Regions from separate parts of the Pseudoalteromonas sp. NZS127_1 genome, predicted to be linked through region 2. Evidence: predicted binding sites of a transcription regulator. Region 2 holds the regulator's gene; the other holds the start of a gene.

Region 1 (16,344 bases), on a different contig from region 2:
TGTTAGGAAACCGCCAAGAGAACTTTCTTATAAAGTGGGGTAATGATTGGCGTGGACATAAATTAAAAGCGGTATTAAGTCAAACGGTGTTTGCTGCTATTTCTACTCATCAGCCCTTGCCTGATCGCTTCTTGAAATATGATTTTGATTCGAGTGGTTGGCCTGCATCTGCACGTAACCGTGCAATTGACGCAATGCGTGACTCTATGGCGTTACATATTTGTGGAGATACCCATTTAGGTTCTTTATCGCAATATGGCGTAAACCAGCAAAGAGATAGCAATTGGGCTTTTTGTACGCCAGCTATTTCTGCCGGTTGGCCAAGATGGTGGAAACCTGATTCGATGAGCATGCCTTACCAAAACCGGCCAGCACACGGCCTTGGCGAAACTGGCGAATATAATGACACTTTCGGTAATAAGATTTATGTCTATGCGGTAGGAAATCCACAGGTTGGTAAATCCAGTAATCGTTATGTAAAGGCACATGAGAAAGGGAGTGGTTTTGGCTTTATTACATTTGATTCTGAAAAGCTGACATACACAATGGAAGCATATAAGTTTTTAATAGATATAGCCGATGGTAAAGCAAGTAATCAGTATCCAGGATGGCCAGTAACTATTCATCAACAAGAGAATAAAGGCAAAAATATATTAAGTTAACTTATATGTATTAGTTCAGACAATATCTGACAATTCAACTTGAAAAAAGTGAGAGTTACCCGTTTTGATAAAGGTGTCGAATCTTTAAATCAAAACAAACAAAAAGGTAACTCTCATGTTGCATACTAACAACCCAACCATAAAACACAAAGCTGGTTTACTTAACCTTGCTGAAGAACTAGGCAATGTATCAAGAGCCTGTAAAGTCATGGGCGTATCACGAGATACATTTTATCGTTATCAAGAACTCTTTAATGAGGGGGGATTGATGCGTTAATCGAAAAGAACCACCGTACACTAAATATAAAGAATCGCGTTGACGAAGAAACAGAGCAAGCCGTCATTAAATATGCAGTTGACTATCCTGCTCACGGCCATCATAGAAGCAGCAATGAGCTTCGTAAATTAGGCGTGTTTTTTTCAGGTAGTGGTGTTCGTTCAATTGTTAGCTATACGCTTAAGGAAGAACTATAAAAAGATCTGGACGAATGGATGGATTACTACAACAATGATCGGACTCATCAAGGGAAAGTATGTTGCGGTCGAACACCACTTAAAACATTACTGGATGGAAAAACGGTTTGGGCAGAAAATAATTTAGCTCAAATCTAAACTAACAGTCATCATTAGAAAAATGGGTAACTGTCAGATCAAGCCTGAGCTAGTACATATTAAACAGGACTTACTTAAATTCTCCCACTTTTATTAGTGAGTCTACCTTAACATTAGTGAGCGTTTTTTGGCTGCCATCTCGCCATGTAATTACAACTGATGAAAGCGTATCAGCTTGTGCTAATCCAAAATGCACAATATTAAGTAAGCTTTGCGAGTGAGATGCGCTTTGCGAACCAATAACTTGATATTGAGCTGCACTTGGCGTTTTAATTTGTACTTTTGCACCATACGGATCAATACCACTTTTTGAGTAGCCAACTCTTATAAGGGTATAATGAGCGTCGCTTAACTCAGTGGTATTTTTATACAAATGCCACTGGCCGTTATCTGTATCTCCGCTGAGTAGGTCCAATTTACCATCTTGGTCATAATCAAAGGCAGCCCCCATATCACCATGAGAATCTTGGCCTATTTCAGTATTGGCATTATGTACTGTTGTTGCTTCAAACTTGTAATCGCCTTGATTTATTAAGAGTACATCAGAAATACGCTCTTTTAACTTACCAAAGCGATAAACCATAAAGTCTATTTTAGTGTCATTATTAAAATCTCCTGGTACAACACCCCAGTTATTACTGTTTGTTAATGCTGGTAATTTAGATGAAATATCAACTAGCTTACCGTTATCGTTACGTAGTAATACATCGGTAAGGACTTGATTTTGTGGCTGCCAATCACTTTGATATTCAGCTACATTTTTGAACGATGCACGTATATCCCATGCAAGGTTATCTGTAAGTACCCATTCAACACGCCATTTATTATTACCTAAATAACCAATGTACCAGCCGGTTTTATCAAGCTTAGTTGGAAAACCGAGCGCTTTTTGTTGGCTAATAGTTGTATTTTTATTAGGTGTATTAATTAATTTTTTTTGCTCTCCGATATATACATCCATTTGGCTTAATAGTTTGGCACGTGGGAAGTGATAAAAGTCACTTAATATAAGGCTTCCTGAGTTTGTGTTGTCTGTAATGAGTGTTATACCGTCGTGACTCTTGTTACCTTCATCGCGCAAATCTAACCGCTTATTTTCTTTGTTATACGAGATACTATTATTAGCTATTTGGTAATTTGGTTTACCGCGAGCTAGGTAGTAATCCATATCACCATCGTTATCAATATCAGCTTGAGCAATAACTAACGTGTTTTTATATTCTTTGTTATTTGTAATAACGTTGTTAGTTTCATCAGTAAATGAAAAGTCGTTATTTCCTTTGTATATACTTAAATTATTATAAGCATCGAAGCCAAAAATATCGAGTATGTTGTCGTTATTATAATCGGTTAATAATACGCGCTCGGCTTTTATATTTTCAAAAGAAGGTGAGGGGTGATGAGCAAATTTTCCGTTACCAATATTTTCAAAAATTATATTACGTGGCGAGTTTTCGAGAATTAATTTCTCGGCGTTTATCTGTATAAAGTCCAGATCGCCATCGCCATCTACATCAATCCAACGCACAGAGCGCCCGCGAGCTCCCATTTTAGATAAGCCAGCTTCAACAGTTTTATCTTCAAATTTGCCATTATTGTTTTTAAGTAATCGTTGTGGTTTAGGTTTGGTGCCATTTCCGCCACCTAGGGCAATAAGTACGTCGAGATCGCCATCGTTGTCGTAATCACCGGCCGACATCCCATGAAGATCTGCTCGTGGAAAAATATTATCTTGTAGTGTGTATGTATTATCGCCATTTGCCATAAACAACCGAATAGGAGTGGTGTCGTGATTTGTTAGTAGTAGGTCATAGTGACCATCACTGTTTATATCTGCAATGGTAGGGCCGCCATACTTCCAATTTTTTTGTGTTATTAAACCTGCTTGTTCAGATACGTCAGAAAAGACTACGTTGTTATTTGTTTTACTACTGGGCGTGTGTGTTTGTATGTTTTGACTGCATCCCGCTAAGTTTAGAGCGCTGATAATCACTACGCTAAGCGCAGATTTTTTGTTTTTAATCATTATTGTCCCTCTTTACACTGTGTTAATTGTTGACAATATATGTTGATATTAAAACATACAAGTAAATTTTAATAACTATTCTTAATGCTTTTTAACGTATTGGCTTTTGCGCTCTAAAGTTATATTAAATTTTGATAGTGGCTTTACAAACAACATACCTAGGTGTAGATTGTTAACAATAAACCATATCAAGGTATGATAGTTCACTTTGATATTCCTCGTTTCGGCATTGTTTTAATGATGCTTTACTTGGTTACTATTTAATTAAACATTCTTGAAGGTATAAAAATATGCAAGCTGCACAATATATAGGTAACAAGTCATTTAACATTGTTGAAGGCACATCTATTAAACCTAAAGCGGGTGAGATTAGATTGAGTGTTGGATACGTTGGTATTTGCGGTACAGATATGCACATATACCACGGCGTAATGGATCAACGAGTGTCTATTCCGCAAACAATTGGCCATGAAATATCAGGTGTTGTTGCAGAAATAGGTGAAGGCGTTGAAGGCTTTGCTGTAGGCGAAAACGTGGTAGTACGTCCATTAGATTGGTGTGGCGATTGTCCTACGTGTAATGCAGGGCATACGCATATTTGTCAAAACTTAAAGTTTATGGGAATAGATACGCCAGGTGCTTTTCAGTCAAGCTGGACAGTTAAAGCGCGTACTTTGCATAAATTACCAGCAGGCGTTGATTTAAAACAAGGCGCATTAATAGAGCCGTTATCGGTTGCGTGCCATGATGTACGACGCTCGCGCTTACAAGCGGGTGAGAAAGTGGTTGTACTTGGTGGCGGGCCAATTGGGCAATTAGTTGCTGCGGTTGCTAAAAGTGTTGGTGCAGAAGTGCTCGTGTCTGAGCCTAACGAAAGCCGCCGTGCTTTTGCCAATGAGCTAGGTGTTAAATCGGTTAATCCCATTGAAGAAGATTTAGCTGCCTATGTAGATAGCTGGACGCAAACAAAAGGTGCAGATGTTGTATTTGAAGTATCAGGCGTAAAACCCGCAATAGAGGCTATGACCGAAATATCAGGGCGTCGGGGTCGTATAGTCATGGTGGCTATTCACAGTGTTAAACCTGAAATCGATTTATTTCAATTCTTTTGGAAAGAGTTGGAGTTATTAGGTGCGCGCGTATACGAAGCGGCAGATTTTGATTGGGCAATAGAGTTAATTTCATCGGGCCAAATAGATCTTAAACCTTTTATTAGTTCGGTTAGTTCGTTAACTGATATTGGTAGTGCATTTTCGAGTATGGATGGAAATCCAGAAGGCATGAAAGCGCTTGTTGAATGTAATCCACAATAATAAAAATTATAAAGGTATTAAAATGAATAATATGTTAGAAAAATTTAGCTTAGAAGGCAAAGTAGCCCTTGTTACAGGTTGTAAGCGCGGTATTGGTAAAGGTATTGCACTAGGTTTAGCACAGGCTGGCGCTGATATTATTGGTGTGTCTGCAAGCTTAGAGCTTGAAGGCTCAGAAGTAGAAAAAGAAGTTAAAGCCCTTGGCCGAAACTTTAAAGCCTATCAATGTGACTTTGGTGATCGTGATGCGCTTTATTCTTTTATTAATGATGTTAAAAGCGATTTTCCTAAAATTGATATTTTAGTCAATAATGCAGGTACAATCTTACGTGCACCAGCGGCTGAGCATGGAGATGATTTATGGGATAAAGTGATTGAAGTTAACTTAAATGCTCAATTTATTTTAAGCCGCGAAATAGGCAAACAAATGATAGAGCATGGCGAGGGTAAAGTTATTTTCACGGCTTCTTTGCTCACTTTTCAAGGTGGTATTACAGTACCAGGTTACGCAGCTAGTAAAGGTGCTATTGGGCAATTGGTTATGGCGCTTTCTAACGAATGGGCAGGTAAAGGCATTAATGTAAATGCCATTGCGCCAGGTTACATTGATACCGATAACACTGAAGCATTACGCAATGACAAAGAGCGTAATGCAGCCATCTTAGCGCGCATTCCACAAGGTCGATGGGGAAATCCTGAAGACTTTAAAGGGCCCGCAGTGTTCTTGGCTTCTGAGGCTGCTAGTTATGTAAACGGCGCTATTTTATTGGTTGATGGCGGATGGATGGGGAGATAGTTCAATGAACTTCCATAATAATGTAAATTTTATAAACGGTGAATATGTTGCGTCTAAAGCGAGCGGCATCATTGAAATACTAAGCCCCTCTACGGGTAAAAAAATTGGTGAAATACCAAAAGGCTGTATAGAAGATGCGCAGTATGCACTTGAGTCAGCGAATGTAGGCCAGAAAAAGTGGGCTAAATTGACAGCTCGCACACGTCAAAATATATTGCGCGTGTTTGCTAATAAAATTCGTGAAAATAAAGATATTCTTGCACCAATGCTTGTTGCAGAGCAAGGTAAATTGCTATCAGTTGCACAAATGGAAGTCGACGTAACAGCGACTTTTATTGACTATGCATGCGACCATGCACTTACTATTGAAGGCGATATTTTACCTTCAGATAACGAAGATGAAAAAATATACATTCATAAAGTGCCACGTGGCGTAGTTGTTGGTATTACTGCGTGGAATTTTCCGCTGGCATTGGCTGGTCGTAAAATTGGACCTGCGTTGATTACAGGTAACTCTATTGTATTAAAACCTACCCAAGAAACACCTTTAGCAACCACCGAGCTGGGTCGTTTAGCAAACGAAGCGGGGATTCCTGCTGGCGTGCTAAACGTTATTAATGGATCAGGTTCTGTTGTTGGCCAAGCATTGTGTGAAAGCCCAATTACTAAAATGATCACCATGACAGGCTCTACTGCTGCAGGTAAGCAAATTTATAAAACTAGCGCAGAATACATGACGCCTGTAATGCTTGAACTTGGCGGTAAAGCCCCGATGGTTGTTATGGCAGATGCCGACCTTGATGAGGCTGTTGAAGGTGCGCTTTGGGGTCGCTTTGCTAACTGCGGGCAAGTATGTACCTGTGTTGAGCGTTTATATGTTCAAGAGTCTGTGTACGATGCATTTATGGCTAAATTTATACCAGCAGTAAAAGCACTTCGTGTTGGGGATCCTATGAACCCAGATACACAAATGGGGCCTAAATGTAATCAACGTGAAATAGACAACATTGATCACATTGTTCAACAAAGTATTAAGCAAGGTGCAAGCATTGCCACTGGTGGTAAAGTTGCGTCTGTTGAGGGTTTCGAAGGTGGTTGTTGGTACGAACCAACGTTACTTGTAGACGTTAAGCAAGATAACATTGCAGTACACGAAGAAACTTTTGGCCCAGTACTCCCTATTGTAAAAGTTAAAGATATGGAACAAGCAATACAGTACTGTAACGACAGTATTTATGGCTTAAGCGCCTATATATTCACTCAAAACTTTTTTGATATTAATAAAGCTATTAACGAATTAGAAGTGGGTGAAGTTTATGTTAACCGTGGTATGGGTGAGCAGCATCAAGGTTTTCATAATGGCTGGAAACAAAGTGGTTTTGGCGGTGAAGACGGTAAGTTTGGTTTAGAGCAATATCTAGAAAAGAAAACCGTTTACTTAAAAGAAAAATAATATAATTAAACAACAATCTCCCTGGGTCGTTGATTTATAAATAACAAAGCCGATAATAAATTATCGGCTTTTTATTTTATTCATAAATTATTTTAAATTTATGCTTATGTCACCATTAGGCTTGCAGCAGCACAGGAGTATTTCGCCTTCGCGCACAAACGCCAGTGGCTCTTCGTTATACTCGACGTTACCTGAAACTAACGTTGCTCTACAGGCGCCGCAGTAACCTTCGCGGCATTGGAATGCAACGTCTATTTTCATGGATTCTAAGCACTGTAAAACAGAAAGGCAGCCAGTGGTAAATTCTATACACTGGCTGTTTTCTGCAAGCGTTATGCTTGCAGCAGACTTGTCACTCATTATAAATCAAAGTCACCAAATTCAGAGGCATCTACTTGCGAGTCGATTTGACCAACAAGGTATGAGCTAATTTCAGCTTCTTGTGGTGCTACTTGCACGTTATCAGACACTAACCATGAATTGATCCATGGAATAGGGTTACTGTTATTTTCAAACTGTGCTGGTAAGCCAATAGCGGTCATACGTGCGTTAGTAATGTACTCAACGTACTGACATAAAATATGCTTGTTTAGACCAATCATAGAACCATCTTTAAATAGGTACTCTGCCCATTCTTTTTCTTGCTCTGCGGCTTCTACAAACATTTTAATAGCTTCGTCGCGGCACTGAGCTGCAACAATTGCCATTTCTGGGTCGTCTTTACCGTCTTGCATAATATTTAAAATATGCTGAGTACCCGAAAGATGAAGTGCTTCATCACGCGCAATAAGCTTAATGATTTTAGCGTTACCTTCCATTAATTCACGCTCAGCAAACGCAAACGAACACGCAAAGCTTACATAAAAACGAATGGCTTCAAGAATATTTACCGACATCATGGCAAGGTAAAGTTTCTTTTTAAGTTCGAACAAATTAACGATCACTGTTTTGCCGTTAATTTCGTGTTTGCCTTCACCGTAAAGGTTGTAAAGCGATACTGAATTAATTAAGTCATCGTAGTATGTGGTTACAGCATCGGCGCGTTCGCTTATTTTATCGTTGCTAACTATGTCATCAAAAATAAGTTCAGGGGCTTGTGTAACATTACGAATAATATGCGTGTACGAGCGGCTGTGAATCGTTTCACTAAATGCCCACGTTTCTATCCATGTTTCAAGCTCTGGTAACGATACAATAGGAAGTAGGGCAACGTTAGGTGAACGACCTTGTACGCTATCAAGCAAAGTTTGATATTTTAAGTTACTTAAAAATATATGCTTTTCGTGATCGGGTAATGCTTGAAAGTCTAAACGGTCTTTGCTTACATCTACTTCTTCAGGACGCCAAAAGAAAGACAGTTGCTTTTCGATTAACTTTTCAAAAATTGGGTATTTTTGTTGGTCATAACGAGATACGTTAACAGTTTGGCCAAAAAACATTGGCTCTAGCATTTGGTTATTATGGTTTCGGCTAAATGTAGTATAAGACATGTTTATCACTCAAAAAACTATCAGAAAAAGCGGGCTAAATGCCCGCTTAAAATAAAAATTAATAACTATATTTTACACGCGCCGCCTTCACAATCATCATCTTCCACTTCTGGAGTATCTTCTTGCATATCTGAGGCACCATCGCGAGTGTTGTGGTAGTACAAGGTTTTAACACCCAGTTTGTACGCAGTTAGTAAGTCTTTTAATAAGACTTGCATAGGTACTTTACCGCCTTCGAATTTATTTGGATCATAATTTGTGTTTGCCGATATAGTTTGGTCAACAAATTTCTGCATTATGCCCACAAGTTGTAGGTAACCATCGTTTGATGGAATATCCCATAATAACTCGTAGTTATTCTTTAAACGTTCGTACTCAGGCACTACTTGTTTCAAAATACCGTCTTTACTTGCTTTAACGCTAATGTGACCACGTGGTGGCTCAATACCATTTGTTGCGTTAGAGATTTGCGACGATGTTTCTGAAGGCATTAACGCACTTAGTGTTGAGTTACGCATGCCGTGCTCTTTAATGCTGGCACGTAATGTATCCCAATCAAGGTGAAGTGGTTCATCACAAATTTTATCTAAGTCACGTTTGTACGTATCTGTTGGCATAATGCCCTGTGAATACGTTGTTTCGTTAAACTTAGGACAGGCACCACGCTCTTTAGCAAGCTCGTTTGATGCTTTCATTAGGTAGTATTGAATCGCTTCAAACGTTTTGTGAGTCAGTGCATTTGCGCTGCCATCTGAGTAACGCTTACCGTTTTTAGCTAAGTAGTATGCGTAGTTAATTACGCCTATGCCTAGTGTACGACGACCCATAGTCGCATTTTTTGCAGCCGGTACAGGGTAGTCTTGGAAATCAAGTAAGTTATCAAGTGCGCGCACTGCAAGTTCAGCTAGCTCTTCAAGCTCATCTAGTGATTCAATGGCGCCTAAGTTAAACGCAGACAGTGTACAAAGGGCAATTTCGCCTTCTTCGTCGTTTACGTTGCTTAGTGGCTTAGTTGGCAATGCAATTTCTAAACATAAGTTAGATTGGCGAATAGGCGCAACTTTAGCAATGAACGGGCTGTGTGTATTACAGTGGTCCACATTTTGTAAATAAATACGACCTGTACTTGCACGCTCTTGTGCAAACATAGAGAAAAGCTCAATGGCTTTAATACGCTTTTTACGAATAGATTCGTCTTGCTCATATTTTACGTAAAGCGCATCAAACTCTTCTTGGTCTTCAAAAAATGCATCGTAAAGGCCTGGCACGTCTGATGGGCTAAATAACGTAATGTAATCGTCTTTAATTAAACGAGAGTACATTAATTTATTAAACTGTACGCCGTAATCAAGGTGGCGAACACGGTTGTCATCTACACCACGGTTATTTTTAAGCACAAGTAGGTTTTCTACTTCTAGGTGCCAAAGCGGGTAGAATAATGTTGCTGCGCCGCCACGTACACCACCTTGTGAACAGCTTTTAACAGCTGTTTGAAAGTGCTTATAAAAAGGAATACAACCTGTGTGGTACGCTTCGCCATTACGGATGTGGCTACCTAACGCACGAATACGACCTGCGTTAATACCAATGCCCGCACGTTGTGATACGTATTTAACAATCGCAGACGATGTAGCATTAATTGAATCAAGGCTGTCGCCACACTCAATTAATACACATGAGCTAAACTGGCGAGTAGGCGTACGTACACCTGCCATAATAGGCGTAGGTAATGATATTTTAAATAACGAGACTGCATCATAAAAACGCTTAATGTAAGAAACGCGTGTTTCACGTGGGTAGTCAGAGAATAAGCTTGCCGCGACTAAAATATATAAAAACTGTGCACTTTCGTAAATCTCACCCGATACACGGTTTTGAACGAGATACTTACCTTCAAGCTGTTTTACAGCCGCGTAGCTAAAGTTAAGATCGCGAGAATGATCAAGGTATGCATCAAGCTCGTCTAATTCTTGCTCTGTGTAATCTACTAATAAGTGAGCATCGTAGCGTTTATCGCCAACCATTTTTGTTACGTGGTCAAATAAACGTGGTGGCTCAAATTGACCGTACGCTTTTTTACGTAAATGGAATACAGCTAAACGTGCAGCTAAGTATTGATAATCAGGCGATTCTTTTGAAATCTGATCCGCTGCTGCTTTAATGATGGTTTCGTGAATGTCTTTAGTACGAATACCGTCGTAAAACTGAATGTGCGATTTTAATTCAACTTGCGAAACCGAAACGTTGCTTAAACCTTCGGCGGCCCATTCAATAACGCGATGGATCTTATCCAGATCAAGAGGCTCTTTGCGCCCATCACGTTTGCTTACAGATAACTGTTGGTTCATAGATTTGCCTGTATTCCTTGGGAATTATGTATTTTGACCAATGTTTATGCCTCGCCGAAGCAAGGTAGATACTCGTTTTGTATAAATTTAATTAAATTGGAGAATTTAATTGAATAACATTTGGCCACAATATCTGGTGCTGTTCAATTTAATGATCACAAGATAGTGTGGTCTGAGTTGTTTTGCAAGAGGTAGAATTGTGTCTATTATCTGATAATGAGGAGATATAGCCTTTGTGTTAGTAGACACTCACCTTCGAACAATCATTTAAGATGAAATATGCAAAAATCAACTAATGATCTACTAAATTTGCGTATTTTAAAAATAAATTTTGACTGCTTTTTTTATCATCAGGCTTTGCGTGAAAATTGACTCAATCACAATATATAGTGTTTATTAATTAACATAGCACTATATATGGTTGAAACCATCAATTGGGCTTTGCCAGTTAAAATCAGCATTCCAGCTGTTGGCTTCATCAATACTTGGGATGTAACCCCAAAGTGCCGTTGCGGTATGCATACCTGCCGCTTTGCCTGCTTGTATGTCACGCTGTGCATCACCAATGTATAAACAACGGCTTGGTTCTACCTGCATAAGCTTTGCACAATGTAGCAGTGGTAAAGGTGATGGCTTAGCTTCAGCTAATGTGTCGCCACTTATTACTACACTGGCATTTTTTAATGCGGGAATAGCTGCCACTAAAAGATCGGTTAAAAACCCTGGTTTATTAGTCATGATCCCCCATTTGATCTTTTTCTGATCAAGTGCGATAAGTAACGATTCAACTCCGCTGAAGCAACGTGTGTGATTTGCTATGTTTGTGGCGTACTCGTCAACTAATTGCTTTATAAGCTCGCTTTGGGGTTGTTTAGCCCATAATTCTTTAAAACCAGCCTCTAATAATGCGCCTGCGCCGTTAGATGCGGCAGGACGGTATATATCACTACTAACAGGTTCTATTTTATTGCTAATAAGAACTGCGTTTAAAGCGGCACCTAAATCATCAGCGGTGTCGAGTAGGGTGCCGTCTAAATCAAATAAAAATGCATCGTATTCAATAAGGGGTAGGGGGGCTTGAGAGCTAGCCATTAAGCTAACTTCTCAAAATAAAGTATGTAATTTACGCTAACGTCACTATTGAGCGTATATTGCTTTGATAGTGGGTTATAAGAAAGCCCTGTACTTGCACGAACTTTTAAACCGGCTTGCTCTGCCCATGCAATAAGCTGTGCAGGCTTTATAAACTTTTTATGGTCGTGTGTACCTTCAGGCACCATTTTTAAGAGTTTTTCAGCGCCAACAATAGCGTATAAGTATGCTTTAGGTGTTTTGTTCAGGGTTGAAAAAAACACGTCTGCGCCTGGTTTGGCAAGTGCGGCTACGGCATGAATGATAGATGCTGGGTCGGGAACGTGCTCAAGCATTTCCATACACGTTATTACATCAAAGCGCTCAGGGTACTGTGTTGCAAACTCTTCTGCAGGCACTTTTATATAATCTACATTTATTCCAGTTTCTAAACTGTGCAACTTAGCAACAGTTAAAGGTTCTTGGCCCATATCGATGCCAGTTACTTTTGCACCCATACGCGCCATGCTTTGGCTTAAAATACCGCCGCCACAGCCAACGTCGAGTGTTTCTTTATCGAATAAGCCTTGCGTTTTGTTTGCTATAAAGTCTAAACGTAACGGGTTAATTTCGTGAAGAGGTTTGAATTCTCCGTCTAGGTCCCACCAACGCTCTGCGATGGCTTCAAATTTTGCTATTTCTGCGTGATCTACATTTTGATGTTCGGTCATAAAATACTTCCTCGTCAATCTGAGGCCATTATATAGGGCTAAATTGATAAATCGCAAAGTTTTGCGCCTGTAAATTGAAATTAATTGTGATAGCATGGCTGTTAGTAATAATAACAAATACTCTTAATACCCAATACCGGGTTGTTGAGAGCTGATACTGAAGGAATGTGATATCAAATGACTGATCTCGCCAATGAAATTCTGCCAGTCAATATTGAAGACGAGTTAAAAAACTCCTACTTAGATTACGCAATGAGCGTAATAGTAGGACGTGCATTACCAGACGTACGTGACGGTTTAAAACCTGTTCACCGCCGCGTTTTGTTTGCAATGAACGAGCTTAGTAATGACTGGAACAAGCCTTACAAAAAATCGGCCCGTGTGGTCGGTGACGTAATCGGTAAATACCACCCACACGGCGACAGTGCAGTTTATGACACGATAGTTCGTATGGCTCAGCCATTCTCACTACGTTATATGCTTGTAGATGGCCAAGGTAACTTCGGTTCGGTTGATGGTGATTCAGCAGCGGCAATGCGTTATACAGAAGTACGTATGGCAAAAATGTCGCATGAGTTATTAGCCGATCTTGAAAAAGAAACGGTTGATTTCGTTCCTAACTACGATGGCACAGAGTTCATCCCTGATGTTTTACCAACGAAAGTTCCTAATTTATTAGTGAATGGTTCGTCGGGTATTGCAGTAGGCATGGCTACAAACATTCCACCACATAACTTAACTGAAGTTGTGAACGGGTGTTTGGCACTTATTCAAAATCCTGATTTAACTATTTTAGAGTTAATGGATTATATCCCTGGTCCTGATTTCCCAACGGCTGCAATTATCAACGGTAAGAAGGGCATCGAACAAGCCTACTTAACTGGCCGTGGTAAAGTGTACATGCGTGCACGCGCCGACGTCGAAACCGATGAAAAAACAGGCCGTGAAACAATCATCGTTCACGAAATTCCTTATCAAGTTAACAAAGCTCGCCTAATTGAAAAAATTGCTGAGCTGGTTAAAGATAAGAAAATTGAAGGTATTAGCGCGCTACGAGATGAATCAGATAAAGACGGTATGCGTATCGTTATTGAAATTAAACGTGGTGACGTAGGCGAAGTTATTCTAAATAACTTATATTCACAAACTCAGTTACAAACTGTGTTTGGTATGAATATGGTTGCTTTAATTAATAACCAACCTAAGTGTTTTAATTTAAAAGAAATGCTTGAAGAGTTTATTATTCACCGTCGTGAAGTAGTAACTCGTCGTACCGTATTTGATTTACGCAAAGCTCGCGACCGTGCTCACACGCTAGAAGGCTTAGCGATTGCACTTGCAAACATTGACCCAATTATCGAGCTTATTCGTAAATCTCCTACACCTGCTGAAGCTAAGATTGCTTTAACAGCACGTCCGTGGGAACTAGGTCATGTACAAGGCATGCTTGAAAAAGCAGGCGAAGATAATGTTGCCCGCCCAGACTGGCTTGCTGATGATTTAGGTATTCGTGATGGTCAATATTATATTTCTGAGCAACAAGCTCAAGCAATATTAGATTTACGTTTACACAAGTTGACTGGTCTTGAACACGAAAAGATTATAAGTGAATACCAAACCTTATTAGATTTAATTGCTGATCTTTTATATATTTTGGCTACGCCTGAGCGTTTAATGGAAGTTATTCGTGACGAACTAGTAGAAATTAAAGAGCAATATGGCGATGAGCGTCGTACAGAAATTAACGCCGCAGCTCACGATATAAGCTTAGAAGATTTAATTACTGAAGAAAACGTTGTAGTAACGCTTTCTCACGAAGGTTATGTGAAGTATCAGGCATTGTCTGATTACGAAGCGCAGCGTCGTGGTGGTAAAGGTAAGTCAGCAACGAAGATGAAAGATGAAGATTTCATCGAGCGTCTGTTAGTTGCAAATACACACGATACTATATTGTGTTTCTCTACGGCCGGTCGTTTATATTGGCTTAAAGTGTATCAGTTACCATTAGCAAGTCGTGCAGCGCGCGGTAAGCCAATCGTTAACTTGTTACCACTTGAAGCTGATGAGCGCATTACTGCTATATTGCCAGTACGCGAGTACGCAGAAGATAAATATATCTTTATGGCAACTGCATTCGGTACAGTTAAGAAAACACCATTAACGGCTTATAGTCGTCAACGTGCAAGCGGTATTATTGCTGTTAACTTAAATGATGGCGATAGCTTGATTGGTGTTGATATTACCGATGGTAGCAACGAAATTATGTTGTTCACTGATGCAGGTAAAGTTGTACGCTTCAAAGAAGCTGAAGAAACTACCGTTGTTGATGAAAACGGTAACCCAGTATTAGACGAAGAAGGTAACCCTGAGATTCGCTTCAAAGGTGTTCGCCCAATGGGTCGTACTGCTACAGGTGTTCGTGGTATTAAAATGCCAGACGAGCAACGTGTTGTCTCGTTAATTGTTCCAAAAACTGACGGTGCTATTTTAACGGTAACTGAAAATGGTTACGGTAAGCGTACACAGCTTGAAGATTACCCATCTAAGAGTCGTGCAACACAAGGTGTTGTATCAATCAAGGTGAGTGAACGCAACGGTGCTGTTGTTGGTGCTGTTCAAGTTGACGACAACGATGAAATAATGATTATTTCTAATCGTGGTACCTTAGTACGAACTCGCGTTAATGAAGTTTCTACGGTTGGACGTAACACGCAAGGTGTTATTTTGATCAGAACTATTGACGGAGAGCAAGTAGTTGGTTTACAACGTATAGAAGAGATTGAAGTTACAGAAAGTGACTTAATTGATATCGATGACGTTGAAACAGTTGATACGGTTATTGAAGAAGTAGTGGATGACAATCCTCCTTCTGAATAATTGAAATTGAAAAAGCGGCTAAGGCCGCTTTTTTTAATCTTGTTGAAAAAAATTAATAGGGTGTGAAATTATATTCATTCATTAAAGGTTTAGTGAGTTGGTATTATACGTTCATGCTTAGTAGTTAAATTACTGGAATGAGGCAAAGGTAATGAGTAAATATAATTTTTGTGCGGGACCGGCTATGCTTCCGCAAGCGGTGATGAAAAAAGCGCAAAAAGAGTTCCTAGATTGGCAAGATCTAGGTGTTTCTGTGATGGAAATAAGCCATCGTAGTAAAGAGTTTTTAGCGCTTACTGCAAAATGTGAAGCCAGCCTTCGCCGCCTAATGAATATTAGTGATGAGTTTGAAGTGCTGTTTATGCATGGTGGCGGTCGTGGTCAATTTAGTGCCGTGCCTTTAAATTTACACCAAGAAGGTAAAACAGCTTTTTATTGCGAAAATGGCGTATGGTCAAAAAGCGCGAGAGATGAAGCGAGTAAATTCACTCAAACGACTTTTACCGATATACGTAATGATGCTGATGGCGAGTTTTCTATTAAAGCGGTAGCTGACTGGGATTTACCAGCAGATGCAGCGTACATCCACTATTGCCCTAACGAAACCGTTGATGGCTTAGAGATTTTTGATGTACCTAGCCACCCAACAGCACCAATTGTTGCCGATATGTCGTCAACTATTTTATCGCGCGAAATAGACGTTAATAAATTTGATTTAATTTATGCCGGCGCACAAAAGAATATTGGTCCATCGGGTATATCAATCGTTATTGTGCGTAAAACATTATTAGAGCGTGAAGGCTTACCAAAACCTGGTATTTTAGATTACGCACTTGAAGCAAAACAGGGCAGTATGTTTAATACCCCACCTACCTTTGCTTGGTATTTAGCGGCTGAAGTATTTGAATGGCTTGAAAGCAATGGTGGTGTAAAAACCATGGAAGCACAAAATATTGCTAAAGCTG
Region 2 (16,344 bases):
TTTATCAATATGCGCAGCTGCACTTACTGTATTTATTCCTTCATGCAAAACAGCGAACAGTAATACTGCTCGGTGGCCTTGTTCGATCATTTCTATTAGTTCGCGAATATGCTTTTGTCCGCGCAGTGTTTGCGCATCAGGAAAGTAGCCTTGCCCGCTTTGTGGTGCATCTTCGCTTAATAATGTGACTGATTTAACTTCTACGTAGCAATCAGGCTTATTTTCGTCTGTGAGTAAAAAATCGATTCTGCTGTTTTCGCTGCCGTACTTTACTTCGCTTTGCAATTGACTGTAGTCGAGTAGCTCGCTTATTACATTATTGTTTATTGCTTCTTCTACTACTTTATTAGCCACTGCTGTATTTACACAAATAAGCTGCGATAAGTTATTTTGCGTAAGCTCTAATGAATGCGGGTATTTTCGTTTTGCGTTATCGCTTGTTGAATAAAAAGCAGCAAAACCCGGCTCTGCGCATCCCGTCATTTTACCTGTATTAGCACAGTGGGCGGTAAATTCACTGCCATCACTTAATTGTAAATCAGCTAAAAAGCGTTTGTAGCGTTTTAATAAGGTGGCAGGTTGCAGAGTTGGCGTGTACTTCATGATAACTTCCAAAGCGTAAATACTGCACAGCAGTGTGGTTTATGTTATTTATCTCAAGCTGTTGGGAACTTAAGCGCTCTATAGTAAACTCGGTGGCACATTTAAGTGCAAGGGTATTCTAACATGAGTGAAAAATTTGTTGTTCAACTAAGCGAACAAGCAGCAGCGAGTCATTGGGGCGATAATGCGTCATTGTCTTTTAATGAGCGCGGTGCAACTGTTCATTTGTCTGAGCAAGAAACATTGAAAAATGTTCAAAAAGCTGGTCGTACTATTGCAATCCAAGGTATTAAAAACGTTGAATTAGCAGGCGATGCTTGGTGTACAGAAAGTCAGTGGGCTTTTTATCAAGGCTTTGTAACACCAAAATCGTTAAACGGTGTTGATTTTGTTGATAACGCACAATCAGATATTAAAGAACTTGCTCACTTAAAAACGTCAGCAATTTGGGCACGTGAAATGGTTAACGGGACTGCCGATGACATTTACCCAGAAAGCCTTGCTGAAAAAGCGGCTGAGTTTATTCAATCATTAGCGCCTGAGCATGTAAGTTACCAAATTATTAAAGGTGATGCGTTACTAGAACAACAGTGGATTGGTATTCATGCTGTTGGTCGCGGTAGTGTTCGCCCGCCAGTATTGCTTGAGCTTGATTACAACCCAACAGGCGACGAAAATGCACCAGTAAGTGCAGCGCTTGTAGGTAAAGGTATTACGTTTGACTCAGGTGGTTACTCAATCAAATCAAGCGAAGGTATGCTTGGTATGAAGTGCGACATGGGCGGCGCTGCAACAGTAACTGCAGGTTTAGCATTGGCTATTAACCGTGGTATTGAAAAACGTATTAAACTGTTTTTATGTTGTGCTGAGAACTTAATTTCGGGTCATGCATACAAATTAGGTGATATTCTTACTTATAAAAATGGCACGACAGTTGAAATTGTAAACACCGATGCTGAAGGTCGCTTAGTACTTGCAGATGGCCTAATGGCCGCAGGTGAGACTGGCGCTCCACTTATTATTGATGCAGCAACACTAACTGGCGCAGCGCTTGTTGCTGTTGGCCAAGAGTACAATGCATTATTTGCACTTGATAAAGAACTTGTACGTGAAGTTGAGAGTTTTGCATCTCAAGAAATGGAAGCTGCTTGGCCACTTCCTCTTGAAAAATGGCATCAACAAAACTGCCCATCTCCTTATGCTGATACGGCGAATAGCCGTGCACAAAAAGGTGGCGGTTATGGCGGTGCATCGAATGCTGCAGGCTTTTTATCGCGCTTTGTGCCAAACGATGGCAAAGGCTGGGTACACATCGATTTAGCGGCTGCATTTAACATGGGCAGTACAAGTCAATGGGCAGCGGGTGCAACAACTCAAGGTATGCGTACAGTTGCTCGTACTTTACAAGAAAAAGCATAATATTTACTAAATTACGCTTTTTACGCTAAAAATAGGCACCCTTGGGTGCCTATTTTTTAATTTACAGGCAAGCAATTTTATTTCATTTACGGTAAAATCAGTCGCCAATACCTGTTTGAGTTTAATTTTTGCTTAACTCTAAGCTGCGCTCAAATCTTATATCCACCACTGGGGTTTCTAATTATGTCAGATAAGTGCTACATCACAGCTCAACAGCTGCTTGAAGATTCGTTCCGCGTAGCGGCACAAGTATACCAAGATGGCTTTCGTCCTGATTTTATTATTGGTATTTGGCGAGGTGGTGCACCGATCGGTATTGCTGTTCAAGAATATTACGATTACAAAGGCATTGAGACTGACCACATTGCAGTACGTACATCGTCTTATTACGGTATTGGTAAACAGTCGAAAGAAATTAAAGTACACGGCTTACATTACATTGTAGAGAACGCAAATGCAGGTGATTCATTATTAATTGTTGATGATGTATTTGACTCAGGTCGTAGTATTGTTGCATTAAAAGAAAAGCTTTCAGAGCTTATGCGCTTAAACTTGCCACGTGATATTCGTATTGCATGCCCGTACTACAAGCCAAAAAACTCAAAAGTAGACACTGTTCCAGATTATTATATTCATGAATCTGAAGAGTGGTTAGTTTTCCCGCATGAATTATCGGGTTTAACACCGGATGAAATTATTGCTGGTAAATCTGATCTTGCGAAAATTCATGACATTTTGCTAGAGAAGTAATTAGTAATTGGCATAAATAAAAAAAGGCCGTTAAGGCCTTTTTTTATTTTAAAGCTGAGCAAAGCTATCTACGTATTCACTTAGTTTTGGTATATCGACTGCTTGCAAGCCATCGTTACTTCTAAGTACCAAGCCTTTTTCTACGAGTTCTGTAACAACACGTCTGTAAGCTCGCTCAGTGGTAGCAAAACGTTCGGCTTCAGCATTTACAGTTGGGTAGGCTCTAAGTAGCGTAGGGTTGTTGTTCTCGGCCCTTAGTAAGCAATCTTTAGCTATGTTATAGCTAAGTGGTAGTAATAACTTATCTAAATTGATTTTTTGGTTTTCCTGAAACTTAGCCGCAATAGTTTGTGCTGTGTATAAGCTTAGTTCTGGTTTTTCAAGCAGTAGAGCACGCCAATGCCTTAATTCAATAAGGTTATAAGTGACATCGCTAAAGCACGTTACCGTATATATACACGGATTATTATTTAGCGCTTCTATTTCACCAATAAGGGTGTTGTTACAATCCAATTGTCCTAACAGCAGGCGTCGTCCATTACCTACGTCGTAACTAAACGACACAGTGCCACTGCGTACAAGCACAAGCTTGCTTAAAGGCTGATCTTGATGGATCAGAACTTCTTTTTTTGATTGTTGATAGCTACTACCGGCAAAGGTTAAAAGCTGATCAACAAGGTAACTAGAAAAATGGTATTGAAACATCAATGTGCTCTTCGGACATTTGTCCTATTTATTACATCTTAATGACGATAGCATTAAGACACTAAGAATTTACGCTAACTTGCTACTAATATTATTAGCTTTGCTAAGAGTATTATTTTACCTTCATTTCCCGTGTAATGATTTAAGAATTTGCTGGTATTTTCCGGCAAACTTTTTCAGGTTTTTTAAGCAGGTTAGCTTTTTTATTTTGTTGTAACTTTGCAATACTTACAAGTGCCATAAGATAGCAGTACATGTAATGCTAACCTAAAGGCTAGGAGAGAACAATTGAGTTGGGAATATTTAGGTTATATTGCATCAGCTTTATTGGTTGCATCGTTAACAATGACAGATGTAGTAAAACTGCGTTGGTACAACATGTTTGGTTGTATTGTATTTACTGCATACGGTGTTGCCATTGGCGCAGTGCCTGTTATTTTTACCAACGGCTTATTGTCGCTTGTAAATTTATACCACATTATAAAAATATATCGCCAACCTAAAGTTGAAGACGCTAAAAGCTAAAATAAGTTATCTGCACAAAGTAAGTTAATGGTTTTAATTAAAATCAAAAACTTCAGCTTTTGTGCAGTCCAGCTTAAAGCGTATATAGATAATCTCATATCACTCTACATAACTTACCTTGATGAACCTTTGAACCATGCTGTAATCTCCTACTTAAAAGATGATTATCTTAGGTTTTAATACGTCGATCGTTAGCTAAATACTGTTCGCGGTTAAGATATAAATAAGTGCTTCTAAATTTCATAAAAAAATCCGATAGCAGTAAACTGCTATCGGATTTTTATCTGTTATACCAACCTGCTTACATATGTTATTTAATTCATTAAATTGCTTAAATATTTATGCAGGTAGGCACTATGGTATTTACGCTTTTTCTAAATCTTCAACGTCACCTAAACCTGCAGTTAGCTCTTCAAGTAATTGCTTTATTTCTTCAGAAGCTAAAATAAAGTCAGCATCAAGTTTTAAAGCCATATCTTCTTTAGGAATATCTGCGTTTTCTTCTTTTAGAGTTTCAGAGTAGCTTAAACGTTTGATAGAGCCATCGTTTTGCAGCATAAACTTAAGACGCTCTTGCCAGTCAAGCGCAAGTTTAGTTACGCGTTTACCACTTTCTAAATGCGATTTAACTTCATCACACGATAGATCATGACCTTTAAGCTTTACTTGTGCGCCGCTGTCGTCTGCTTCTTCAAGTTCAGCGTCTGAGCCAATAGCAAAACCTTCTGGTGTACTAAAGTTAGTTAACCAATCAGTTAAAAATACATCTAGGTCGTAGTTAGCAAACGCAGGTACAACCGGAAGCGTTCCTAACGATTTACGAAGTAGTGCTAGTAGCTCTTCTGCTTTATTAAAGCTGCCACTGTTTACAACAACCCAACCGTTTTCTTGGTCAATAAAGGCAAATTGTAAGCTCGACTTTTTAAATGCTTGAGGTAGAAGAGTATGAAGAATGTTTTCTTTTAATTCGTCTTTTTCTTTCTTTTTAACTGGGCGGTTTTCTTCAGCTTCTATCAGATCAATTTTCTCAGCAACTAGTTCATTAATAACAGAAGCAGGGAGTACTTTTTCTTCGCGTTTAGCGCAAACTAGAATACTTTTCTGAGAAAAATGCGATAGCGTATCGCCATGTTTTCCAAACGCTTTTGTCCAACCAAATGTTGCAAGCTCTTGACCAGTACATGGGCGAAATAAATCTTGCTCTAATGCTTTATCAAAGTCTTCTTGAGTATATGAAACGTCTTGCTTAAAGCGGTAACAAATAAGGTTACTAAACCACATAGGGGAATTGATCCATTTGAAAAATTTGTACAATCATAGCAATAAAAACAGTATCTCGAAATGACTGATTTGTTACTGTTGAATATGAACAAATTTAATGCATATACTTTTATTTATTCATATTTATCAAAAATAGGCAGTGGCTTAGCCATGTTCTTCGGAAATTGAATATAGTAACGCAGACCTTTGCCCGGTTCACTCGTTGCATCAATAGAGCCACTAAGGGTTTGCTTGACCAAATTAAGCATTATATGGGTGCCTAATCCGCTACCGCCTTCATCGCGTTTGGTAGTAAAAAATGGGTCAAATAATTTTTTTAATTGCTCGTTAGTAACACCGTTACCGCCATCTTTGTAATCAATAGTTAAGTTAGTGTCATCAGCGCTTATTTTAATATCCATTACACCGTTGCTTTTACCTTCAAAGCCATGAATAAGTGAGTTCATAATTAGGTTAGTAAAAATTTGGCTTATAGCCCCTGCAGGGAGATTTAAAACTAAATCATCAGGACATTCTAATTTTATAGTATGGGATGTCTTTTTTAGTTTTGGGTGCAGTGAGCGTATTACTTCGTTAGTGTAATCTTTAAAGTTAATGGTTCTTACTGCTTCACTGGCTTGATCGACCGCTATTTGTTTAAAGCTAGCTATAAGCTCCGAAGCTCTATCTAAGTTAGTGGTTAGTAAGCTTGTGCTTTGCTTTGCTTCGTTAATAAATTCTTCTAGTGCTTTTGGCGAAAGTGTTTTTTCGGTATAAGCATTTTCGAGTTTATTTAAGCGTTCTTGTAAAAATGATATTGCCGTTACACCTATCCCAATAGGGGTGTTTATATCGTGTGTAATACCTGCTACAAGTCCGCCTAGCGCAGCCATTTTTTCTGTGCCTAGTAAACGTTCCTGTGCAAGGCTTAACTCTTCTATATAGCGCTGAGATTCAGTTTGCTTTGTAATTAACTCTAGCTCTGTGCTGCGGCGTAAGTCTACTTCTTCGGTGAGGACAATTTTTTGCTTTTCGAGTTCGTATTTTTGCTGCTGTAAATCCATCATTGCTTGGCTTAAGTTGGATGTTTTACGGGCTACGTCTTGTTCAAGTTGTATGTTGTGTTGATCAAGCTTTTCGTTACTTATAATGAGTTCTTTTTGGGTGTGTTCAAGCTCTTTTCTATACTGAACCACTTTATCTATTAGTTTGTTAAATGACTGCTCCATCACTTTTAGTTCATTATGTTCTTCTGTTTCTATTTCTATATGTTGACCTTCTAGCTCGTCTAGTTCTAAATTTTCTAGTTGCTCAGTGAGTTCTGCTAAAGGGTCTGTAAGAAGTTTTCTAAATGCCATTAAAAATAAGATGATCAAAAAGGTGGTTTTAATCATCGCATTACCAATCAAAAAGTAGATTGATACCATAATGCGGCTAAAAACAACTTCTCGACTTGAGAATAAGGTAACGTCACCAACTTGAGTAGCACGACCTGAAAATTCAAAAATAAGTGGAAAGGTATAACCAAATAAACCCGATTTTGCGTCTTCTAAAATAACCTCTTCTTGTACTAACTGTTGGTTATATAGCTTATGTATATCAAGAGAGCGCCCTAGCTGTGAAATAATTTCGCCGCTGTCGTCTCGAACAATAATCCCTTCAATCATGGGGATGGCGAGTAAACCTTCTGCTGTTGTAATTGTTTGCTTGGTATTAAGCTCCCAAATTGCACGTGTTAAGCTGCGACTAAAGGTTTTTTGTAAGGTACTAAGTTCATCGCGAATATAGTCTTTAGTATTGACGTATTCAGCAAGCACTTGTCCACAGGTCACTACAAAGGTAAGCAAAAAATAGACGGATAAAACGCTAGTCAGTAGCTTCTTAGAAAGACTTTTTTGTAACATGAGTGACTTGTTCATCCTTTATTATTTTTGTAACGTTACGATAGTAATTTAAAAGTTAGTCAATAAACCTCTAAAAATAAATAAAAAAGTTAAAATTTAATAAGATAAATCCAAAAAGTGAGCGTGTAGTATCAAAGTATTTAAACCAAGGTATAAATTAATAAATTCGTTATCTGTTATGTATTGTAGGCTTAATTAGTATTTGCTTTGGTTAATTATATCTTAAACGGATTTATTCTATATTTATCATTGTATTAAATTATTAATGCGCTGAGTGCTTGGAGGCGTGTTAAAGTGTCTAAAATGCAATGGAAGGCATTAGTTTAATAACCTTTTAATAACTTTGATGGTTGTGTAGTAGTAAACATGATGAAATTTTCGATATTAGTCTGTGACGATTCTGCAGTTGCCCGTAAACAAGTCGTGCGGTGTTTAAATGAATGTATAGACGCTCAAATACAACAAGCTACAAATGGAGCGCACGCTCTAGAACTTTTACGAGCACAAAGCTTTGATTTATTGTGCTTAGATCTCACCATGCCCGAAGTTGATGGTATACAAGTACTCGAGACTATAAAAATAGAAAAAATAGAGTGCTTTGTTTTAGTTATTTCTGCCGATATACAAGAAAAAATGAAGCAACGAGTCGCACAACTTGGCGCAATAGACTTTATCGATAAACCTATCAATAAATCTAACTTAAACGAAATATTGCATAAATTTGGCATTCATTAGGTTTTTTCATGTTAAAAAAGGCTGTTTTATCTTTTAATTTAGGGTTGACAGCATAGCCTTTGTTAAGGCAGTCTTAACATATGAAAACAATTAATCGCGTACTGACCATTATTATTACAACCATCATTCTTACTGGATAGTGGCATAGGTCGGTGCAACAAATTTAAAGGCCTGTGTTCACTTAGAACACAGGCCTTTTTTCGTTTTATGGGATGAGGAACATAAACAATGCGAGTTTTAAAATTTGGTGGGTCTTCGCTTGCCGACTATGCATGCTTACAACAGGTAGCTCAGCTAGTTAAAGCACAATTAAAAGATGAAATGCTTTTGGTACTTTCTGCTCCAGGTGGAATGACCGATTCGCTAGTTGCACTTGCAAGTGCTGCAGAACAAGGCTCTGACTTTTCGCAGCAATGGCAAGCATTAGTTAGCCGCTGTGAAGGTTTGAAAGCTGACGTTGAAAAAAGTGGTGTAGTAGTTACAAGTTGGCCAAACTTAGGCGAGCTTAAAAATAAACTAGATGGCGTATCACTTATACAATGTTGCCCTGATCAAGTTCGCGCATTTGTAATTAGCTTCGGAGAGCGCGTTAGTGTTTCTTTAATGCAGGCTTTATTGAACTCGCACGATGCAAGATACTTAGAAGCAACAAGCTGTATCGCTTCAACTGGCGGTTATATCGACGCCGAGGCTGATTTAGTAACAAGTAAAGCGCGCTTTCAAGCTGTGCTTAAAGAAAGCCCTGCAACTATCTATATCATGCCTGGTTTTACGGCGAGTAATGATAAAGGTGAGCTTACAACGCTTGGCCGTAATGGCTCAGATTACTCAGCAGCCATTGCAGCAGCATGTTTAGAAGCTGAGATTTGCCAAATTTGGACTGACGTTGATGGTGTATACAGTGCTGATCCTCGTTATATTAAAAAAGCGACTAAAGTAGATTTTTTATCTTATAAAGAAGCGATGGAGCTTTCTTATTTTGGTGCAAAAGTACTTCACCCTAAAACAATTTTACCGTGTGCTAAAGCAGGCGTGCCGTGCGAAATTAAAAATACGCATAACCCAGACGCACAAGGCTCATTAATTGGTAACGATTATTCATCAGATGAGCCAGTAAAAGCGCTTTCGAGCCTACAAGACCTTGCAATGCTAACTGTCTCAGGGCCAGGCATGAAAGGCAAAGTAGGTATGGCGTCTAAGGTATTTAACGCGCTTGCTCACGATAACGTATCAATTGTATTGATCACGCAGTCATCATGCGAATTCAGCATTAGCTTTTGTGTACACGAAACAGACCTAGCACTTGCACTTGATGCGCTACAAACTGCATTTGAACTTGAATTACAAGCAGGGCTTATTGAGCCTGTACAAGTGCAGCGCAATTTAGCCATTGTTACTTTAGTGGGCGACAACATGCGCGCGCACCGTGGCTTAGCGGCTAAATTTTTTGCATCGCTTGCACAAGCGCAAGTAAATATTGTGGCAATTGCACAGGATTCTACAGAAAGTGCTATTTCAGCAGTAATTGATGGCGAACTTTGTAACGACGCCGTAAAAATATGCCATGAAAACTTTTTCACGCATGTGCCGTCAATTGATGTGTTTTTACTAGGTTGTGGCTTAGTAGGGCAAGAGCTTATTAATCAGCTTGAGCGCCAACAAGCGTGGCTTGAAAAACGTAATATTAAACTCAACTTGTATGGTGTTGCTAACTCTCGCCAATTACACCTTGATAGTGAAGGTATTGCTTTTGGTGATTGGCAGCAAAAATTGGCCTCATCTGAGCAGGCGTTTGATTTAAAACTAGTAGAGCAGTTTGTTAAGCAAAATCATTTAGTAAACCCTGTGCTTGTTGACTGTACGTCGTCGGATGCACTTGCTGCGCAGTATGTAGACTTTTTAAATGCAGGTTTTCATGTGGTTGCTGCCAATAAAAAAGCAACAACAAGCTCATACACGTATTACCAAGATTTAATTGCAGCAACGCAAAAGAATAATCGTAAATTTTTATACGAAACGAACGTTGGTGCAGGCTTACCAGTAATCGACAACTTACAGTCATTATTTGGTGCCGGTGATGAGTTATTAGAGTTTAGCGGTATTTTATCAGGTTCACTTTCGTATATGTTTGGCGCACTTCAAGATGGTTTATCACTTTCTGAGGCAACTATTAAAGCCAAAGAAAGTGGCTTTACTGAGCCAGATCCTCGTGATGATTTATCGGGTACCGATGTAGCACGTAAGTTATTGATCATCGCTCGCGAAGCCGGTATGAAATTAGAGCTAAGCGATATTGAAGTTGAGTCAGTATTACCACCAGGTTTTGCACAAGGTGATAGCGTTGATGAGTTTATGGCAAAACTACCAAGCTTAGATGCTGATTTTAACGACCGTATCAAAAGCGCTGCGAGCGAGGGTAGGGTACTTCGCTATGTAGGCACAATTAAAGAAGGCCACTGTAAAGTAGGTATTGAAGCGGTAGATGCAAAGCATGCGCTTAGTGTCATTCGTGATGGTGAAAACGCACTGGCTATTTTAAGCCAATACTACCAGCCACGTCCGTTTGTAATTCGTGGTTATGGCGCCGGCTCGGAAGTAACAGCCGCGGGTGTATTTGCTGATATTTTAAAAACGTTATCGCGCTAGGAGCTCGTTATGATTGAAGTATATGCTCCGGCGTCTATTGGTAATTTTGCAGTGGGTTTTGATGCACTTGGCGCAGCGCTTGCGCCAATTGATGGCAGTTTTTTAGGTGATGTAGCCGTTGTAAGCGCAGCACCAAACGACGAATTTATTTGCACAGGCGAGTACGCTCACAAGTTACCAAGTGATGCTAATGAAAATTTAGCGTACCAGTGCTTAATGCATTTTAGAGCGCATGTTGCGCCTACTATGCCAAGCGTAAAGCTCGAGCTTAAAAAGAACTTACCAATTGGCTCTGGGCTTGGCTCTAGTGCATGTTCGGTCGTGGCTACTTTTGCTGCCCTTGATAAGTTTGCAAAAACTAATTTAAGTCAGGTTGAGCTTATTGAACTGATGGCTGACTTTGAAGCTGTAGTAAGTGGCGGTCGTCATTACGACAACATCACGCCATGTTATTTAGGTGGCTTGCAGTTAACAGGTGATTTAATTCCTGATAAATCGATTGCACTGCCTGTTGATGAAAACTGGTACTACGTTGCTGCGTTTCCTGGTTTTTCACTCAACACTGCAAAAGCGCGCTCTGTTTTACCAAAAGAGTTGAACATGCATGCAAGTGTTGAGTTTGCTCAGCGTTTGTCGGCATTTAGTAGCTTGCTGTTAACTAATCGTTTTGACGATGCGCTAAGCATAATGAAAGATGAAATAGCAGAACCTTACCGCGCACCGCTTATAAAAGGCTTTAGTGAAGCCAAAGCAAGCTTGCCAGCGCTGGGCGCTGAAATAGTCAGTATTTCGGGCGCAGGACCAACCTTATTTAGTGTGTGTAAAACACTTGAAGCTGCACAGCAATGCGCGCAGTGGTTAGAAACCAATTACATTAACGAGCAAGGCTTTTGCCACATTTGTAAATTAGATAACGACGGCACGCGTCAATTAACAGTTTTATAGGATAGGTAGTCATGCAATTACATAATTTAAAAGATAGCTCACAAAAAGTGTCGTTCGTTGAAGCCGTAAAAACAGGTTTGGGTCGTAATCAAGGTGTGTTTTTCCCTGAATCCCTTGCCCCACTGTCCGATGTTGATGCATTGCTTGATATGGACTTTGTTACACGCAGTGGTAAAATATTATCTCACCTAATTGGTGATGAGCTGCCAAGCGACACTGTGACACAAATGGTTAAAAATGCATTTAACTTTCCAGTTAAGCTGGTGGAAGTTGAAGAGAATACATACTGCTTAGAGTTGTTTCATGGTCCTACACTTGCGTTTAAAGACTTTGGTGGTCGCTTTATGGCAGAGTGTTTAACGCAGTTTAACAAAGACGAGAAAGTAACTATTTTAACAGCAACATCGGGCGATACCGGTGCAGCTGTAGCGCATGCTTTTTACAATAAACCAAATATCGATGTTGTTATTTTATACCCTAAAGGCAAAATTTCACTTGCTCAGCAAAAGCTATTTACTACGCTAGGTAACAATATTCATTGTTACGCAGTTGAGGGCAGCTTTGATGATTGCCAAGAGCTAGTTAAAAATGCCTTTTTAGATGAAGAAGTTAAATCAACACTTGGGCTTAACTCAGCTAATTCAATTAATATTAGCCGTTTAGTTGCTCAGGTTTGTTACTACTTTGAAGCCATCGCACAGCTACCAAAAGAAAAACGCGCAACAGCACATATATCAGTACCTAGTGGTAACTTTGGTAATGTGTGTGCCGCAATGATTGGTGCGGTTATTGGTTTACCTGTTGGCAAATTAAGTGCAACAACAAATCAAAATGATACTGTGCCGCGCTTTATGCTTGATAAAAACTGGACGCCAAACGCAACGCTTGAGTCGCTTTCAAATGCGATGGATGTAAGTAAGCCAAACAATTGGCCGCGTGTACAAACAATGTTAGATAATAACTGGTTTAGCTACGATAATTTTTATTCAACAAGCGTAAACGAGCAAGACACGCAAGCCGTGATGAAAAAAATTCAACAAACTGGCTATGTTGCGGAGCCTCATACTGCTATTGCTTACCAAGGTCTTGTTGAAAATCGGGCACCTGGTGCAGCGGGTATCTTTTTAGCGACAGCTCATCCTGCTAAGTTTAAAGAAAGCGTAGAGGGTATTCTAAATATTGAATTAGGTATGCCAAAACCACTTGCTGATGCACTAGCAAAACCATGCCTAGCAAGCGATATGAACGCCGATTACGACGAGTTACGTACCGAAATGCTCGCTAAATTAGGCTAAGTTAAATTAAAAGGAAAAGCGGCTTGAGCCGCTTTTTTTATAACTTTATACGGATGAATACACTTAGTTATATTTACTAATTAAATGTAGTGAATATAATTCATTTAAAATTATTATGGCTTTATAAAAAAATATCATCTTAAAAGAGCTGTGAAATAGTTTCAATCCCTGTTTAAATATCCTCAACTTAAGAGCGTAGGCAAAGAGTCGTTTAAAGCGTACAATAAAGCCTCTAAAAAACACCATACACGTTGCCCTAGGAGACCCCAATGTTAGAACGTAGCATGAATATTTCGGATTTTGATCCAGAGTTATTTGACGCGATAACCAAAGAAACTGCTCGCCAAGAAGAGCATATCGAACTAATCGCTTCAGAAAACTACTGTAGCCCACGCGTACTAGAAGCGCAGGGTTCACAGCTTACAAACAAATACGCAGAAGGTTACCCAGGCAAACGTTATTATGGCGGTTGTGAGCATGTAGATGTTGTTGAGCAATTAGCAATTGACCGTGCTAACGAATTATTTGGTTCTGACTATGCTAACGTACAGCCACATGCTGGTTCGCAAGCAAATGCGGCTGTTTTTCTAGCATTGTTAGATGCAGGCGATACTGTATTAGGTATGAGCTTAGCTCATGGTGGTCACTTAACTCACGGTTCTCACGTAAGCTTCTCTGGTAAGCTTTACAATGCAATTCAATACGGACTAGATGAAGCAACGGGCGAAATTGATTACGCACAAGTTGAAGCGCTAGCACTTGAGCATAAACCAAAAATGATTATTGGTGGTTTCTCAGCGTACTCAGGTATTGTTGATTGGGCTAAGTTCCGTGAAATTGCTGATAAAGTAGGTGCTTACCTGTTTGTTGATATGGCTCACGTTGCCGGCTTAATTGCGGCAGGCGTTTACCCAAGCCCAGTTCCTCATGCACACGTTGTAACAACAACTACGCATAAAACACTTGCAGGCCCTCGTGGTGGTTTAATTATTTCTGCATGTGGCGACGAAGCTATTTACAAAAAGCTTAATAGCGCTGTTTTCCCTGGTGGCCAAGGCGGTCCTTTATGTCATGTTATTGCAGCAAAAGCAGTGGCATTTAAAGAAGCACTTCAACCAGAGTTTAAAGTATACCAAACACAAGTTGTTAAAAACGCAAAAGCAATGGTTGCAGTTATGCAAGAACGTGGCTACAAAATCGTTTCTGACAAAACTGAAAACCACTTATTTTTACTTGATTTAATCGATAAAGATATCACTGGTAAAGATGCGGACGCTGCCCTAGGCAACGCTAACATCACAGTTAATAAAAACTCAGTGCCAAACGATCCACGCTCACCATTTGTAACATCTGGTTTGCGTATTGGTTCTCCTGCAATCACTCGTCGTGGTTTTACAGAAGTAGAGTCAAAAGAGCTTGCTGGCTGGATTTGTGACGTACTAGATAACATCACTGATGAATCTGTACAGGCGCAAGTTAAAGAAAAAGTAAAAGCTATTTGTGCAAAATTACCTGTATACGCTTAATTGCATAAGCAGTAGTAATTTAGATCACAACTGTTTAGTTTTTTGCTAAGATAAAAGGCCGCTATTTAGCGGTCTTTTTTGTTTTAAAACGGAAGTACCGAGTTATGCATTGTCCATTTTGTACCGCAAAAGATACTAAAGTAATTGACTCACGCCTTGTAGGCGGAGGCCATCAAGTTCGCAGACGTCGTGAATGTAATGATTGCCACGAGCGCTTTACTACATTTGAAGGCGCTGAACTGGTTATGCCTCGCGTTGTTAAGCAAGATGGCAGCCGGGAACCGTTTAACGAGGATAAGCTTTTAAATGGCTTAAATCGCGCACTCGAAAAACGCCCAGTGAGTACAGAGCAAGTAGATGAAGTTGTAAATATAATAAAATCACAACTACGCGCAACGGGTGAGCGAGAAATTTCAAGCCATTTGGTGGGCGAATGTATTATGGAAGCACTTAAAAAACTCGATAAAGTTGCGTACGTAAGATTTGCTTCTGTTTATCGCTCGTTTGAAGACATACGCGAATTTGGCGAAGAAATTGCCCGTTTAGGGGAGTAACAATGCAAAGCCAAACTATTTTTACCGAACAAGACGAAATGTATATGGCACGCGCCATAGAACTTGCCAAAAAAGGGCGGTTTACTACAACGCCTAATCCTAATGTTGGCTGTGTATTAGTTAAAAACAATCAAATAATTGGTGAGGGTTTTCATCAATTAGCAGGCCAAGGGCACGCTGAAGTAAACGCGTTAGCTATGGGGGGCAACCGTGCACAAGGCGCTACCGCTTATGTAACGCTCGAACCTTGTAGTCATTATGGGCGTACGCCACCGTGTGCTGAAGGCTTAAAAAAGGCAGGCGTAGTAAAAGTAATTGCTGCTATGGTTGATACAAATCCACAAGTTGCAGGCAAAGGCCTTAAAATACTGAGCGACGCCGGTATTGACGTTGCTTATGGATTACTTGAATCACAAGCTCGCGCACTTAACGTTGGCTTTTTTAAGCGAATGGAACAAGGCTTACCTTATGTGACCTGTAAAATGGCAGCAAGCATAGATGGTAAAACAGCGCTTAAAAATGGGCAAAGTAAGTGGATCACAAGTTCCGCAGCTCGCCAAGATGTACAGTTATACCGAGCGCAAAGCTGCGCTATTTTAACCGGTGCCGATACCGTGTTAGTAGACGATGCTAAACTTAATGTGCGACTAAGCGAGTTGCCTTGCACGTTACCTACCGATTTACCGCTTCGCCAGCCCGTGCGTGTTATAATTGACTCTCAAAATCGCTTAACACCTGACCTTGCTTTATTTAAAATCCAAAGTGATGTAATTATATTTACGACTAAGGTTGATAAATCCCTGCAATGGCCGCATTTTGTAAAGCATATTGAAGTAAGTGAAAGTAACGGTAAAGTTGATTTACAGGCTGTTTTAGAAAAGCTTGGGCAACTGCAGTTTAATAATGTTTGGCTTGAGAGCGGAGCAACACTTGCTGGTAAAATGACAGAGCTTGATTTAGTTGACGAGTTTGTTTTTTATTTGGCGCCTAAATTAATGGGCCATGATGCAAAAAGTTTAGTTAATTTTCCTGAATTGACGAGTATGCAAAACACCGTTAATTTAACATTTAATGAATGTGCGCGCATTGGTGACGATTTACGTATCACCGCGTTAAAAGCTCATTAAAACCACTTAATAAAAAAGAGTAGCGCTATGTTTACTGGAATAATAGAAGCCACAGGCAAAATTGCTTTATTACAAAAAAAACAAGGCGACTTAGCTATTCGCATTCAAAGTGCTGATCTTGATATGAAAGATGTAAAGCTAGGCGACAGCATTGCAACCAATGGTGTTTGCTTAACCGTAGTTGATAAACATATTGACGGCTTTAGTGCTGATTTATCTAACGAGACGATTGGTTTAACCGGTTTTGCTCACTATGCTTTAGGGCAAACGGTTAATCTTGAAAAAGCCATGCAACCAGTTTCGCGTTTGGGCGGTCATTTAGTATCTGGCCATGTTGATGGCATTGCGAC

Evidence for each region. Region 2 encodes NrdR, which represses ribonucleotide reductase genes. Its sites were predicted from a motif close to AAACACNANATNTNGTGTTT; they were not measured.
Region 1: a site for NrdR is predicted at 10,823-10,842, ahead of nrdA (class 1a ribonucleoside-diphosphate reductase subunit alpha). Genes of this name have one in related genera too.

Annotation. Positions count from the first base shown of each region.
Region 1 is NZ_JADYXO010000001.1:528,269-544,612, reverse strand. Features, by position in the region: gene I6F50_RS02310 (alkaline phosphatase D family protein) at 1-662, shown strand, start outside; partial or broken gene I6F50_RS02305 (helix-turn-helix domain-containing protein) at 778-1,274, shown strand; gene I6F50_RS02300 (CRTAC1 family protein) at 1,345-3,300, opposite strand; gene I6F50_RS02295 (zinc-binding dehydrogenase) at 3,591-4,613, shown strand; gene I6F50_RS02290 (2,5-didehydro-3-deoxy-L-galactonate 5-reductase) at 4,645-5,409, shown strand; gene aldA (aldehyde dehydrogenase) at 5,414-6,862, shown strand; gene yfaE (class I ribonucleotide reductase maintenance protein YfaE) at 6,950-7,222, opposite strand; gene nrdB (class Ia ribonucleoside-diphosphate reductase subunit beta) at 7,222-8,352, opposite strand; gene nrdA (class 1a ribonucleoside-diphosphate reductase subunit alpha) at 8,418-10,700, opposite strand; gene I6F50_RS02265 (HAD family hydrolase) at 11,112-11,792, opposite strand; gene ubiG (bifunctional 2-polyprenyl-6-hydroxyphenol methylase/3-demethylubiquinol 3-O-methyltransferase UbiG) at 11,792-12,502, opposite strand; gene gyrA (DNA topoisomerase (ATP-hydrolyzing) subunit A) at 12,680-15,379, shown strand; gene serC (3-phosphoserine/phosphohydroxythreonine transaminase) at 15,531-16,344, shown strand, end outside.
Region 2 is NZ_JADYXO010000011.1:18,049-34,392, reverse strand. Features, by position in the region: gene sfsA (DNA/RNA nuclease SfsA) at 1-603, opposite strand, end outside; gene pepB (aminopeptidase PepB) at 727-2,022, shown strand; gene I6F50_RS11455 (phosphoribosyltransferase) at 2,206-2,772, shown strand; gene I6F50_RS11450 (Crp/Fnr family transcriptional regulator) at 2,821-3,477, opposite strand; gene I6F50_RS11445 (YgjV family protein) at 3,766-4,002, shown strand; gene rdgC (recombination-associated protein RdgC) at 4,366-5,283, opposite strand; gene I6F50_RS11435 (sensor histidine kinase) at 5,397-7,166, opposite strand; gene I6F50_RS11430 (response regulator) at 7,533-7,901, shown strand; gene thrA (bifunctional aspartate kinase/homoserine dehydrogenase I) at 8,130-10,547, shown strand; gene thrB (homoserine kinase) at 10,557-11,492, shown strand; gene thrC (threonine synthase) at 11,504-12,787, shown strand; gene glyA (serine hydroxymethyltransferase) at 13,057-14,313, shown strand; gene nrdR (transcriptional regulator NrdR) at 14,418-14,867, shown strand; gene ribD (bifunctional diaminohydroxyphosphoribosylaminopyrimidine deaminase/5-amino-6-(5-phosphoribosylamino)uracil reductase RibD) at 14,870-15,994, shown strand; gene I6F50_RS11395 (riboflavin synthase) at 16,022-16,344, shown strand, end outside.